Regions from separate parts of the Rahnella sp. Larv3_ips genome, predicted to be linked through region 2. Evidence: predicted binding sites of a transcription regulator. Region 2 holds the regulator's gene; the other holds the start of a gene.
The links. The regulator LexA, encoded in region 2, represses DNA repair genes until DNA is damaged. The targets are predictions, from matches to a motif close to TNCTGTATGTACATACAGNA.
Positions count from the first base shown of each region.

Region 1 (7,568 bases), on a different contig from region 2:
GAAATAAGCTAATAAGTATTTATGCCATCAATTGTTTTTAATTCATATATTCTAATTTCAAATGTATTTTTTCATTATTACGGGCGCGGCATCACGGCAATGCTTTTTCGCGCTCACCCGGCCTCTGTGGGTAAACCCACGAAAATCCTCATAAAAAACAAGCATAACATCGCCCTGCGGGGGTAAACTGTCTGCGTTCATGAACTGACTTCATGAGTGCCACCTTCTGCCGCCATGCTTTTTAAGGAATACGCCATGCTAAAAGAAAACTTCAATGAGCTTCAGGTCTTTCTGGTCGTTGCCAGAGAGAGAAGTTTTACCAAAGCAGCGGGTAAACTGGGCGTCTCGCAGTCAGCGTTAAGCCATGCGATTAAAGGGCTGGAAGAGCGGTTAAACCTTCGTCTTCTCACCCGTACCACCCGCAGCGTCGCCCCGACGGAAGCGGGAGAGAGCATTATTGCCTGTCTTGAGCCACGCCTTGCCGATCTTGAGCAGGAACTTGACACCCTTCTTCAGAGCAACCGCGCCCCGTCCGGCAATATCAGGATTTCTGCGGGTGAACATGCCGCCCAAACTCTGCTGTGGCCAAAGCTAAAACCGTTCTTGTGGGAATACCCGGAAATTAATGTCGAACTGGTGGTCGATAACGGCTTCGTAAATATCGTCGATGGCCGGTTCGATGCCGGGGTTCGTCTGGGCGAGAGTGTGGATAAGGACATGGTGGCGGTCAAAATGGGGGGAGACATGCGCATGGTGGTGGTCGGCGCACCGTCGTATTTCAGCGATTACGGCACCCCGCGTACGCCGCATGAATTGCAGGATCACCGGTGTATTAACATGCGGCTGCCTACTGCCGGAGGCATATATCACTGGGAGTTTGAAAAAGAGGGCAAGCCGTTGCGCGTGAGGGTCGAAGGGCAGCTGATTTTCAATCATCTGGCTGAAAGAATTGATGCCGTGTTGTCCGGATTTGGTATTGCCTGTGTGCCGGAAGATTTGGTGGCAGAAGCGGTTAAATCGGGAGCCCTGATCCAGATCCTCGACGAATGGTGCCCGTCATTCCCGGGCTATTACCTGTATTACCCGAGCCGCAAGCAGCACCCACCGGCTTTCGCACTGATGATTGATGCGCTGCGTTACAAAGAATGAATGACCGGCGGAATCTGCGAGAAACCGCCGGTCAGATGGCTTAACGCCCGACCCGCGCCTGCAATGCCGCCGGATAGCGCTCGCCGGTAATGTTGACCGAGTCCAGAGCCTGCGAGATTTTTTGCAAATCATCCGGTGAGAGCACCACGTCGGCTGCGGCCATGTTCTCTTCCAGACGATGCAGCTTAGTGGTGCCGGGGATAGGAACAATCCACGGTTTTTGCGCCAGTAACCAGGCCAGTGCAATTTGCGCGGAGGTAACGTGTTTTTCTGCCGCCAGTCCGGACAGCAAGACCGTCAGGTGTTCATTGGCCTCAAGCGCTTCAGCGGCAAAACGTGGCACTATGCTGCGGAAATCATCCTCGCCAAAGGTGGTACCCGTTTTGATGGCCCCGGTCAAAAAGCCTTTCCCTAACGGGCTGAACGGCACGAAGCCAATGCCCAGTTCTTCAAGCGTCGGTAAAATCTCTTGCTCAGGCTGACGCCACCACATGGAGTATTCACTTTGCAGTGCCGTCACCGGCTGAACCGCATGAGCCCGGCGAATGGTTTCAACACCCGCTTCGGACAACCCGAAATGCTTCACTTTCCCTTCGGCAATCAGGTCTTTTACCGCCCCAGCCACCTCTTCAATCGGTACGTCAGGATCGACACGGTGCTGATAAAGCAGATCGATAACATCCGTTTTCAACCGACGCAGTGAACCTTCAACCGCCTGACGAATATGCTCCGGGCGGCTGTTTAAATTCTGCTGTTTATTATCGTCGCCAAAGGTGAAGCCAAACTTGGTTGCAATAACGACCCGGTCGCGAAACGGTTTTAAGGCTTCCCCGACGACATCTTCATTCAGATAAGGGCCATACACTTCGGCGGTATCAAAAAATGTCACGCCGCGCTCAACGGCGGCACGGATTAACGCGACAGCCTCGCGGGTATCTGTCGCCGGGCCGTAGCCGTGGCTCAACCCCATACACCCCAGGCCGAGCGCTGAGACTTCAAGCCCTGAATTACCGAGATAGCGTTTTTGCATTGTTCAGTTCCTCACGATTTAGGTGAATCACAGGCGATGACATATCGCGGTGATGAATGAAGAGTAGCGTTAATCCATTAATAAATAATGGCGTGTAAACGGATAGACTCTATGAACTGAGTTCATGAATAGGGCGTTCAGCTGACAATAACGTCATGCCGGGCACGCATGGCTGAGACTACATGGCGTCTGCCAGAGCAGGGTGCGGAAAGCGTTGCTATGCGAAAAAGGCGCTGATTATCTTTTTAGTGAGATCAAGCTGATAGTCTTGCGAACGAGAGGAGCGGGGGTTTATCCACGCCGGGAGCATTGATCTGAAAATCTCATCAACTATACTGTATATAAACACAGTAATTGATGTGAGAACCCCTTATGATGCTTTACAAGATAGCCACGCGGCAGCAAAAAACGAATATTCCTTTGTATTTAAACAATATTTCAGCAGGTTTCCCCAGCCCGGCTGCCGACTATGTGGAGAAAGGGATCGATCTGGTGGCACATCTGATCGCCCATCCTTCCTCTACGTATGTGCTTAAGGTGTCCGGGGATTCTATGCGGGACGCGGCGATTATCGATGGTTCCATGCTGCTGGTCGATTTCAGCCTCAAGCCTGCCCACAATGATATTGTTGTGGCCAGCCTCGATGGGGAATTCACCGTCAAAAGGCTGATGCTTCATCCTTTTCCTCATCTGCGCGCTGAAAATCCGGCTTATGCGCCGATCCCTCTGAATGAGGACCGAGAAGTCGAGATTGTCGGCGTGGTGACAACTGTTATCAGCATGATGCATCGCAATGTACGCACTCGCTGATGTGAACTCGTTTTACGCGAGCTGCGAAGTGGCCTGGCGGCCCGATCTGCAAGGCAGACCCGTCGTGGTGCTTTCCAACAATGACGGCTGCGTGATCGCACTGTCTGCGGAAGCGAAAGCGCTCAACATAAAAATGGGCGCGCCATACTTCAAACAAAAAGCCATTTTTCAGCAACATAACGTGGTGGTGTTCAGCAGTAACTATGAACTTTACGGAGATATGAGCCAGCGCGTGATGGATACGCTCGAGCAGATCTGTCCACAGATTGAAATTTATAGCATTGATGAAGCCTTTCTCGATCTTCGCGAGTTACCTCACAACACGGATTTGCACGCATTTGGCAAAAAGATACGGCAGACCGTGGGGCAGCATACCCGCCTGAAGATCGGCGTCGGCATCGCGCCGACCAAAACGCTGGCAAAACTCGCCAATTATGCTGCCAAAAAGTGGACTCAGTCCGAGGGCGTGATTGATCTGTCTGATCCCGCACGCCAGCGTAAACTGATGGCGCTTCTGCCCGTTGACGAGGTGTGGGGCATCGGGCGAAGGACATCAAAAAAACTGCATGATGCCGGTATCGATAAAGCCCTCAAACTGGCCGAATGCGACCTGGGATACATCAGGAAAAACTTTAGCGTGGTGATGGAAAGGACCGTGCGTGAACTGCGCGGAGAACCCTGTCTCGGATTTGAAGAATTTGCACCGGCTAAACAGCAAATTGTGTGTTCGCGCTCTTTCGGCACTCGGGTCAGCGCCTATCAGGAGATGCGCGAAGCCATCTGTTTTCACGCCAGCCGCGCGGCTGAAAAACTGCGTGGCGAGCATCAGTTTTGCCGGCAAATCTGCGTATTTATTAAAACCAGCCCTTTCGACAACGGCGGCATTTATTACGGCAACCTCGCCAATACCCGGCTGATGACGCCGACGCAGGATACCCGCGACATTATCTCAGCGGCGTTACGCTGCCTGGATAACGTCTGGAAAGAGGGCTACCGCTACCAAAAAGCGGGCGTGATGCTGGGTGACTTTTTCAGCCAGGGTGTGGCCCAGCTGCATTTGTTCGATGAGTCTCCGCCCCGGCCCAACAGCGATGCACTGATGACACTTTTTGATGACATCAATAAGAAAAGCAAAGGCACGCTGTGGTTTGCCGGGCAGGGCACCGACCGGCGCTGGCAGATGAAGCGCGACATGCTTTCACCGGCCTGGACCACCCGCTGGAGCGATGTGCCGATCGTGCGTGCGTGATGCGGGTGCAGCGGCCAGACGGGAAGCCTGGCCGCTGAGAAAAGTCCCGTTACGCCAGTTTCTAAAACTTCTCAATAACCTCAGCTTAACTGGATAAAAAAACACGTCAGGTACCACTGTCTGCATGAGGGTATTTGCAGATTTACTGCATCAGTGACAGGTCGAATTGCTTAAAAGTATCTCTTACTCTTTTGAATTACTTGATATTTAGCACAGCTTAATCGCATGTAAGTATTTGTGCTTTGCTCATTTCAAGCACGCGTTGTTACTATGCACTCCGTTAAGCAAACGCTCTAAAACAAAGTTAAAACCCAGCGAGCAGACTCTGCTACGCTTCACAATGAAATTCTTTGGTTTTGGACGTTTTTTTAACTACATCGAACAGGGGTTTGAGACGGCATATGGTGAATAAAGAATTTATTTCTAATATCCAAAAAATGCATGGTTTTGATTTAAATCTCCTGTTGGTTTTTGAAGTCGTGTTTACCTACAAAAGCGTCACGAAAGCCGCACAAGTTCTTAATGTGAGTCCTTCCGCGATCAGTCAGTCGCTGACCAGACTCCGCGATTTCTTCTCTGACGCATTGTTTATCCGTAGCGGAAACGGGTTAGATGCGACAAAAACCGCAAAAGACTTGCACGTGCATTTGAACACGAACTTCAACCTTCAGCAGTTATTGGGAAGTTTGAACGATTTTTCCAACGTCATGGCAAAGAAAAAAATAGTTATTCATGCCACGCCTTATGTTGCATTGAGATTATTGCCTGCCATTTATACCGCAGTGGATAATGCAGGGCTGAATTGTGAAATTGTTCATATCAGTGCGGATTTAACCGAGAACAGCGCTGAAGATATTTTGACATACAGAAAGGCGGATATTGTATTTGATATAAAGCAAAATTATTCGTTCGCTACGATTTCAAAACATCTTTTGACTGAAAAGGCTGTGCCTATTTGCAGAAAGAATCACCCGCGATTAGGAACGACATTAAGTCCGGAAGAGATGCAATTTGAGAAGTCTACGTTCCTGAACGTAAACTCTGATGGGCTTAAGAAAACCCAGGCTGATATTCAGAATTATTTTAGTAGTCGCAATTTTTTGTTCAGCAGCGGCTCGATGTTCGTGAATGCCAGCATTGTTGAAACCTCGGATATTGTGAGTTTTGTTCCTAAATGGTTTGCGGATAAATTTGCAACCAGCTTTAATTTTAAAGTACTCGAGTGTTTATATGAGCCTGAGCCAGTAGATTTTTATATGATATATAATAAAAAATCACTTGATGACAGTCATTTTGTAGAGCTTTTAGAAATAACCGATAGATGTAAAGAATCAAACGTATGGAACCCTGCGCAGTAAAGGAACTACTTCAAATAGTCGTTAATTACTGAAGGAATTAATCTATCGTCATTGCACGATAGATCCTTCTGTTATTCAACTCGTAAATCAATCGGCAATCACTATCTTCTGTTTTGCTATCTTATTCTGTTTTATTACAGAAGGCATGTCAGCAAAAAAACAGAATAGGATCGGAATCAAATGAAAAGAAAATGTGAAAAAGTCTTTATATTAAAAAAACTATATAAAGAGTTGTCGTCTGCTTGTAAATCAATGCAGCACAACAATATGAATAATGCCTTTACTGGTTCTGAAAACATAACCCGTAATACTCTGATCAGTATTCTGGGTGGCGGCGCATTGCTTTTGGGCGGCTCTGCCTATGGTGCATCTGCCGACTGGACCGGTGCGGCTGATGACAACTGGAGTGAAGCATCAAACTGGTCATTATCATTGGTGCCAAATAGCGCAGGGACCAGTGTTAACTTTATTAATAATGATGCTGTTAAGATTGATGGAAAAACAGTTTCCCTCGGAACGTCCACCAACACGATTGGCTCGCTTTCCATTGCGTCAACCGACATTTCCGCTATGTCGAATTTTGGCATTTCCGGCGGCACACTGAATTTCGATAATCTCGGCTCTGACTCGCTGATTTCTCTCCTGGACAGTATTAACGCGACGATTGATTCGAAAATCACCACCAGCAACAACCTGAATATTACCAATGACAGCACCTACGGCGCAAAACTTACGCTGAATGGGACGATTAATGGCGGCGGGAAAAAATTAACATTTGAAGATGGAACAAATAACAAGATCATTGTTAATGGGGCAATAACTAATGCCTCTTCCGTTAATAAAGAGGGTGTGGGTAGCCTGGCTTTAAATGGCGCGAACTCCTTCAATGGTCAGTTTAATTTCAATGCCGGTACCGTTGCTGTGGGTAATAATTCCGCATTCGGAAATGCCATCATTGTTTTAGCCGACGGTGGCGATCAAGAATTCGATGTTTCATCCGGCAGTCGTACCCTTAGCAACCAGGTTACGCTTAATGACGGATTCAGCGTTGCCGGCGTAGGTAAAACGCTCAAATTAAATGCTAATGAAATCGCCACGCTGACAAAAGACTTAAATCTGGAAGCCGGTAATGGCGCAACATTAGATTTCGGATCTAATTTCGCATTGCAGGGTAGCAGTGCCATCAACAAAACCGACAAAGGCACCCTGGTACTTGAATCAAAAAATAACACCTTCTCCGGTGGCCTGAACATTCAACAAGGCGCTGTCGGCACTGGCACAGTTTCCGATACCTTAACGATTGGTAATGCCAGTGGCACCAATCATATGCTCGGCACCGGCGATATTGACGTTTCGAGCGCATCTTCAATTCTGAATATTAATACCTCTGCAACAGGCAATGTCGATTTTGCAGGCAGTACCACCAAAATAACAGATGGTGCGACGATTAATGTGTTGGGCGGAGGTACGACTACATTATCTGGCGGTACTATTGATTTTGGTAATAGTGCAACCAAAGGAAGCCTTCACTCCAGCGGCTCAGTTGTTTTGGGCAATACCACTTTACTTAATAGTGGTGGCGTAATTCTGGATGTAGGGAAAGACCTGACGATATTGTCAGGTTCTACCAGTGTGCAATCCGGAATAGGCATCACTATGGATTCCGCCTCAGCACAGAACATTAACGGTACGGGTGCCATTACAGGCGTCGGGGCGTTGACGAAGTCAGGAAAAGGCACCCTGACTGTGCAAAGCGGAATAACCGATTTGGGCCTTCTGTCGCTCACTGCGTTAGACGGAACTCTGGATCTGGGCACCGCTACGATAGCCACCTCTACCGTCAATTTAGGCGGCGGTACGCTTGTCATGCATCAGGCTGATCAGATTTCACCGTGGATGGATCTCAATTTAGTTCAGGACACTGATTCAACACTGAATTTTAACGGCTATGATCAACACTTCACCGGCGTAA
Region 1 covers NZ_MJIB01000014.1:91,166-98,733, forward strand. The annotation lists gene ED901_RS17100 (LysR family transcriptional regulator) at 256-1,149, shown strand; gene ED901_RS17105 (aldo/keto reductase) at 1,190-2,179, opposite strand; gene umuD (translesion error-prone DNA polymerase V autoproteolytic subunit) at 2,552-2,989, shown strand; gene umuC (translesion error-prone DNA polymerase V subunit UmuC) at 2,973-4,238, shown strand; gene ED901_RS17120 (LysR family transcriptional regulator) at 4,640-5,596, shown strand; gene ED901_RS17125 (autotransporter-associated beta strand repeat-containing protein) at 5,864-7,568, shown strand, end outside.
Region 1: a site for LexA is predicted at 2,513-2,532, ahead of umuD (translesion error-prone DNA polymerase V autoproteolytic subunit). Genes of this name have one in related genera too.

Region 2 (7,568 bases):
CATTTCGCCGCAAGGATACCAGAAAGCTCAAATGAGATCTGTGGTGATGAGATACCATTAAACCGCTAAAATGCATCAAACACCCGAAGGACAACCCCTCAAGGATCAGTAACAGAATGGCGAACCAAGTCACTGGATTTACCCGAATTTATAAAGCAGCCGGTTACTCATGGAAAGGGCTGAAAGCGGCGTGGCAGAATGAAGCTGCCTTTCGTCAGGAAGCCAGCGCTGCTATCCCGTTAATTTTTCTCTCTTTCTGGTTCGATGTCAGCAGCATTGAACGCATCTTACTTATCGGCTCAGTGGTGCTGGTTTGCGTGGTCGAACTGCTCAACAGCGCCGTGGAATGTGCGATTGACCGCATCGGACCTGAGTTCCACGTTCTTTCTGGCCGTGCAAAAGATATTGGCTCGGCTGCCGTGCTGCTGACCATCATATTGGCGATTTTTGTCTGGGTCAGCATCTTTTGGCCGCGATGGTTCTGATTTGGAATCTGTCTTCCAGTAATCGTGCTTATGCACTGTTTTTATTCAATCTTAGGTTTTCATTGCCCGTTTAGCTGTATATACTCACAGCTAGACTGTATAAACAACCAGGGGGCGGAATGAAAGCTTTAACGACCAGACAACAAGAGGTCTATGACCTGATTCGCGATCATATCTCCACCACGGGTATGCCACCAACCCGCGCGGAGATTGCCGCTCGTCTTGGGTTCCGTTCCCCGAATGCTGCGGAAGAACATCTGAAAGCGCTGGCACGTAAAGGCGTGATCGAGATTGTTTCCGGCGCGTCACGCGGTATTCGTCTGCTGATGGAAGAAGAAGAAGGTTTACCGCTGATCGGCCGCGTTGCCGCCGGTGAACCTCTGCTCGCTCAGCAACATATCGAAGGGCATTATCAGGTTGATCCGGCGATGTTTAAGCCGAGCGCCGATTTCCTGCTGCGTGTCAGCGGTATGTCGATGCGTGATATCGGTATCCTCGACGGCGATTTACTGGCTGTTCATAAAACGCAGGACGTGCGTAATGGTCAGGTTGTCGTAGCCCGTATTGATGATGAAGTCACCGTGAAACGCCTGAAAAAACAGGGCAGCGTGGTGCAGTTATTGCCGGAAAACAGCGAGTTCCAGCCTATCGTGGTGGATTTACGTGAGCAGAATTTCAGTATTGAAGGGTTGGCCGTAGGCGTCATTCGCAACGGCGACTGGATTTAACCTTCGTACTTCGGGCTATCTCTGCGTTGGCTGCCTTCCCGAACCCTGGTCACATACTTGCGTATGCTCCCGGCGTTCGTTCAGTTGCCGCCTTGATGTAACTCGAATGACTGGGTCAAATTGTTGATCCAAAGGGTCATGTTTTTGATTTGCGGGTCGTGAGCCGCCTCTGACATACCGCTAAGCTTTAACGTTTCATCTCGTCGCCCCTCTCGGGGCGATGTCATTTACAGGCATATCCCGAACCTCCGGCATGAGATTCTCTATGCAACAACATTCCCTTCTGCAAAAGCTAAAACACACCTTTTTGAGCCCGACCGATAAAGCCCTCTGGATGCTCGCGCTACCGATGATTTTTTCTAATATCACCGTGCCGTTGCTGGGGTTAGTGGATACGGCAGTGATCGGTCATCTCGACAGCCCCGACTATCTTGGCGGCGTTGCGGTCGGTTCGATGATCACCACCTTCCTGTTTATGATGCTGCTCTTTCTGCGCATGAGTACCACCGGCATGACCGCTCAGGCGCTCGGTGCGCAAGACAACCTGTTGCTGGCCCGCGCGTTCGTACAACCCTTTCTTCTGGCCGTGCTCGCCGGTGTGGTGATTTTGCTTTTCCGCCATCCCCTGATGGAAGGCGCTTTTCACATCGTCGGCGGGAGCCAGTCTGTGCTTGAACAGGCGCGGCTTTTTCTGGAGATCCGCTGGTACAGTGCCCCCGCGTCTCTGGCAAATCTGGTGATTTTGGGTTGGCTGCTTGGTATCCAGTACGTGCGTGGGCCGGTAATGCTGCTGATTGCCGGTAATCTGCTCAATATCGTGTTGGATCTTTGGCTGGTGATAGGGCTTGGCTGGAATGTCCGTGGTGCCGCCACGGCCACGGCCTGCTCAGAATATTTCACGCTGTTTATCGGATTGTTTTTGGTCTGGCGCGTGATGCAGCGCCGGGGCATCAGTCCTGCGCTGTTAACCTCTGCCTGGCGCGGTGATCTGCGGCGGCTGTTAAGTCTTAACCGCGACATTATGCTGCGCTCACTGCTTCTTCAGCTGTGCTTTGCCTCACTGACCATTCTGGGTGCGCGTCTGGGCAGCCAGATTGTGGCGGTCAATGCCGTGTTGATGAATCTTCTGACCTTCACCGCTTTTGCGCTCGACGGTTTTGCTTACGCCATTGAAGCCCATTCAGGTGAGGCGTTTGGTGCCCGCAATCGCGAAAAATTGCTCAATGTCTGGCGTGCCGCATGCCGTCAGGCCGGGCTGGTCGCTCTGGCATTTGCACTGATATACGCGCTGACCGGTGAACAGATTATCAATGCGCTGACGTCATTACCGGAGCTGCGCCAGCTGGCCGATCGTTATCTTGGCTGGCAGATTGTTCTGCCGCTGGTGGCGGTGTGGTGTTACCTGCTCGACGGGATGTTTATCGGCGCCACGCGCGGAAGGGATATGCGTAACAGTATGGCGGTTGCTGCGCTGGGGTACGGGCTGACGCTGTTCACTTTGCCGATATTGGGTAACCACGCGCTTTGGCTGGCGCTGACGGTGTTCCTCGGATTACGTGGTATTGCACTGGGCTGGATATGGCACCGCTACTGGCAGCGCGACAGCTGGTTTTCATCGTCAGTTCACTGAATTAGCGGGCTTTTCAAACGGTGGGTAATCGCGGGTTGCCGTTATATCGTGCTTTGGAATAATCCTAATAATGGTTTTTATCCCTCCGATGGCAGGATAAATCGAAATTCTCTACTAACCTTTAAAGTGTTAAGCCCGAGCTGCAGCGGTAATCCGCAGCTCCACAACCCTAAGGTAACAGGAGATATTTTATGAATAAGGACCAAGCCGACGGTAACTGGAAGCAGTTTAAAGGCAAAGTAAAAGAAAAATGGGGCAAGCTGACCGATGATGACCTGACTGTCGTTGAAGGTAAACGCGATCAGCTGGTAGGGAAGATTCAGGAGCGTTACGGCTATCAGAAAGATCAGGCCGAAAAAGAGCTCAAAGATTGGGAATCAAGCAACAAATATCACTGGTAAAGCGCGACTCCCCCTCGCGTGTCAGTGACGTATCCTGAGATTTAGCTGCTCCTACCCGGAACGCTTCAGGATACGGGTACACGGATGTACCCAACTGCTTCACTGTACAAATTTGTGCAAAACATCCTTCACCTGAACATTTCACCCGCTAATGACCTTCCGCTTTAAACCCGACCCGTCAGCGTTTCTTCACCACAATTGAATGATCGTGATCGCAGTGATCGTGGCTTTCGCAGGTTTCAACGACTTTGCAGTCGCCGCACAAGCCATGCGCTTCGACCACGGAATGACGCAGTTCAAAACCCGAATCCAGTGCCAGTTTCGCTAAGCGTTCTTCGATGCCGTCAGTGGTTTTTTCGGTTACCAGCCCGCAGCGGTCGCAGATAAACAGCGCAGAGGTGTGGCTCGGCTCTTCGAAATGGTGGCACAGCACATAACTGTTGGCTGACTCGACCCGATGAATAAAGCCCTGTTCCAGCAGGAAATCCAGCGCCCGGTAAACGGTGGGCGGTTTAGCCTGTGGCTCGCTGACACGCAACAGATCCAGTAAATCATAGGCGCTGATCGCACCGGGTTGTTGCGCCATCAGACGCAGTACTTCCAGCCGCTGCGGGGTAAGGCGAACATTGCGCTGCTGGCAAAGTTCTTCAGCTTGTGAAAGTAATTTTTCCGGATTATTCAGGGTCATAGCAACGTTCTCTGAGCGCAGATGGGGGTCGATAAGCCACATCATGCGGCCATCATTGATTTTATCATGCTTCGGCCAAATCGACGAATTATGCGCCGTTCAGCCTGCCATCGCGTCCAGTGCCTTTTCCACATACAGATAGCCAATGCCCATAATTTGCTGCTCCCGGCTCAGCGTGCCCGGTGCAATATGCGTTGCCTGAGTTTTGACATGATCGGTACGGTCAAAAGGATTCAGGCCGCTTTGTGCGCAGACGGTTTTCAGCCAGGCATCACCAAAACCGCAACTGCGACCATAAAGATAAATGTGATTGATATTCAGAATGTTGAGGAAGTTATACAGGCTCAATCCCAGTGCGCGGGCGCCTTCCATCACCTGTTCGCAAATGGCGCTTTCGCCCTGATGATAGCGGTCGATCAGTTCCTGCGTTGAGGGCGTGCGGATGAAAGAGTCCGCAGGCTCGAGCAGACGTGCTTTTTTCTTTAATGCCGACAATGACGCCAGTGTTTCGAGGCAACCATACCGCCCGCAGGCGCAGCGGTCACCGTGAGGATCAACGATGGTATGGCCAATCTGTCCGCTGCCAAACAGATTGCCGCGATAGATTTTGTCGTTGATTACGAAAGAGGAACCAATGCCGTAATCGACATTGATCACGCAAAAATCCTGATGATTATTAGTATTTTGCCATTTCTCCGCCAGCGCAAGCATGATGCAATCATTATCCATCAGGATGTCGGTTTGCAGCTTTTCTTCCAGCAGATATTTAATCTCAATTTCACCGGTCCAGGGCGCCTGCGGCATCCGCTGTGACACGCCGGTGGTCGGATTGACCTGACCGTGGATCGCCAGCGCCAGCCGGATTTTCAGGCCGGGATAATTTTTCCGGTACTGATGAAAGCAGGCTTCGATTTGCGCCAGCAGCGCATCCGGCGTTTTGACTGAAATTTCCGTCATCTGATATCCACTCAGCGGCAAAACCAGCCTGCTGACCAGAATACTTTCGATGCGGTAAGGCGTGATATTCAGGCACAGCACGGCGCTGCCGTCGGTGGCTATCTGATAACTGCCGCCACCCAGCCCGCGCGTGTGTAAATTCACCGGACTGTGGATGATCAATCCGTCACGTTGCAGATCGTCGAGGATCTTGCTGACCGCCGGGATCGACAGACGGGAAAGCCTGGCAAGCGTGGATTTACTGGCATTTTTCTCTCGGTACAGCGGCGTCATCAGCACCTGTTTATTGAACTGGCGCAGCCGCAGATTATTCAACCCGACCTCGGACATTTACTCAACCCCGTTTACTGAATTGCGTGACCGTAGCAAATTCCCCGCCCCGGTACGCTGCGTAGAATCCCGGAATTGATATTTCAGACTGGCGTACTGAGGGGAAATCATGAGCACAGCAGTAAAAGTCTGGCAGGAAGCGGTCGAACTGCCGACCTGGCTGACAGGAAAGCAGGACACGCACCCGATGTTTCTGGCGCACCGGGTTTATCAGGGCTCTTCCGGTGCGGTCTATCCGTACGGCGTGACGGATACGCTGACCGGTGAAAAGGTCATGAAAACCTATCAGGCGCTGTATCTGGAAAATGATTATCTAAAAATCATGCTGTTACCGGAACTGGGTGGCCGTGTTCACCGCGCCTGGGACAAAATCAAACAGCGTGATTTTGTCTACTACAACGACGTCGTGAAACCCGCGCTGGTCGGCTTACTCGGGCCGTGGATTTCAGGCGGTATCGAATTTAACTGGCCGCAGCATCACCGTCCGACCACTTTTATGCCGGTGGATTTCACCGTACAGGCGCACGATAACGGCGCTCAAACCGTTTGGATGGGCGAAGTGGAACCGATGCGCGGCCTGCAGGTCATGACCGGTTTTACCCTCTTTCCCGATAAAGCGCTGCTGGAAATCAGTGCCAAAATTTACAACGGCAACCCGACGCCACGCCATTTCCTGTGGTGGGCCAATCCGGCAGTCACCGGCGGAGACGGTCATCAGAGCGTATTTCCGCCCGATGTCACCGCCGTTTTCGACCACGGTAAACGCGATGTGTCTTCCTTCCCGATCGCCACCGGCACCTACTACAAAGTGGATTATTCGGCGGGCGTGGATATCTCGCGCTACAAAAACATTCCTGTCCCGACGTCCTACATGGCCGATAAGTCTGACTATGACTTCGTCGGCGCGTATGACCACGATCAGCAGGGCGGATTGCTGCATATCGCTGACCATCACGTATCGCCGGGCAAAAAGCAGTGGACCTGGGGCAACTGCGATTTCGGCCGCGCGTGGGATCGCAACCTGACCGATAACAACGGGCCTTACATCGAGCTGATGACCGGCGTATTCACCGACAATCAGCCGGATTTCACCTGGCTGGATGCTTACGAGGAGAAGTGTTTCGTTCAGAACTTCCTGCCTTACAGCGACCTTGGCACGGTGCAGAATGCCTCTGAGCAGGCGGTGATCAAACTTGAACGTCACGGGCAAACACTGGCGTGGGGCATTTACGCCGTCAGCCCGTTAATGGCCGCGCGAATTGAGATTGCTTCTGAGGATGGCACGCAAATTCTGCTGGAAAAGGACATCACTTTGCAGCCGGGCGACGTGCTTCAGGGCGAACTGAGCGGAGAATTCCCGTCGCGCCTGCGGCTGCGTTTGCGCGATGAGCAGGGGCATGAACTGTTGTCCTATCTGGAGCATCAGGCCAGTGAAACGCCGTTACCGTCGCCTGCCAGCGCGCCATTGCCCGCGCAGGACATCACTTCTGCCGACGAAGCCTGGTTTATCGGCCAGCATCTTGAGCAATACAACCATGCCAGCCAGGGAGCGGTGAATTATTACCGGCGCGGGGTGGAACTGGATCCACTGGATTACCGCTGCAATCTGGCGCTGGCTACGCTCAGCTACAATCAGGCGAATTTCAGTCAGGTGCTGGCGTTTGCTGATGCGGCGCTGAGCCGGGCGCACCGGCTGAATAAGAATCCGCAATGCGGTCTGGCGAGCCTCGTCCGTGCGAATGCCCTTGAGCAAACCGGCGATGTTGATGCGGCTTTTGACAGTTATTACCGCGCGGTCTGGAGCGGGAACGCCAAATCCGGGGGCTTCTTCGGCCTGGCGCGGATTGCCACCCGCCGCGGGCAGTACCCGCAGGCACTGAATTTTTGCGAGCAGGGGCTGGCGACGCAGGCCAACCATTACGGTCTGATTGGCCTGAAAGCCACCTTGCTGTGCCTGATGAATCAGGGCGCCCGGACTTATATCGAAGAACATTTACAACGCTATCCGCTGCATTACCTGCTGCACTTCCTGCGTTATCACCTTTCTCGTGATGCGCAATCAGCCGCGCAGTTGCGGGATGTCACCGGGCAGCGTGGTGAAAACGCCATGAATATTGCTGATCAGCTGACCGCTTGCGGGCTGGATGCGATGGCACTCGACGCGCTGAACGCCGTCAACAACCAGGAAACACTGCCGCTGTATTTGCAGGCTTCCCTGCAAAAAGAAGGGCGCGAGGCATTGTGTCTGGCGGCGCGAAAGGCTTTTCCGCAGCATGTCCGTTTCCCGCAATGGCTGGCGGAAGTGCGTATGCTTGCGGCTTTTCCTGATGACGCTTTTGCCCTGCACTT
Region 2 covers NZ_MJIB01000003.1:506,279-513,846, reverse strand. The annotation lists gene ED901_RS02375 (diacylglycerol kinase) at 117-485, shown strand; gene lexA (transcriptional repressor LexA) at 605-1,213, shown strand; gene dinF (MATE family efflux transporter DinF) at 1,479-2,843, shown strand; gene ED901_RS02360 (CsbD family protein) at 3,035-3,244, shown strand; gene zur (zinc uptake transcriptional repressor Zur) at 3,423-3,932, opposite strand; gene ED901_RS02350 (ROK family transcriptional regulator) at 4,032-5,219, opposite strand; gene ED901_RS02345 (DUF5107 domain-containing protein) at 5,329-7,568, shown strand, end outside.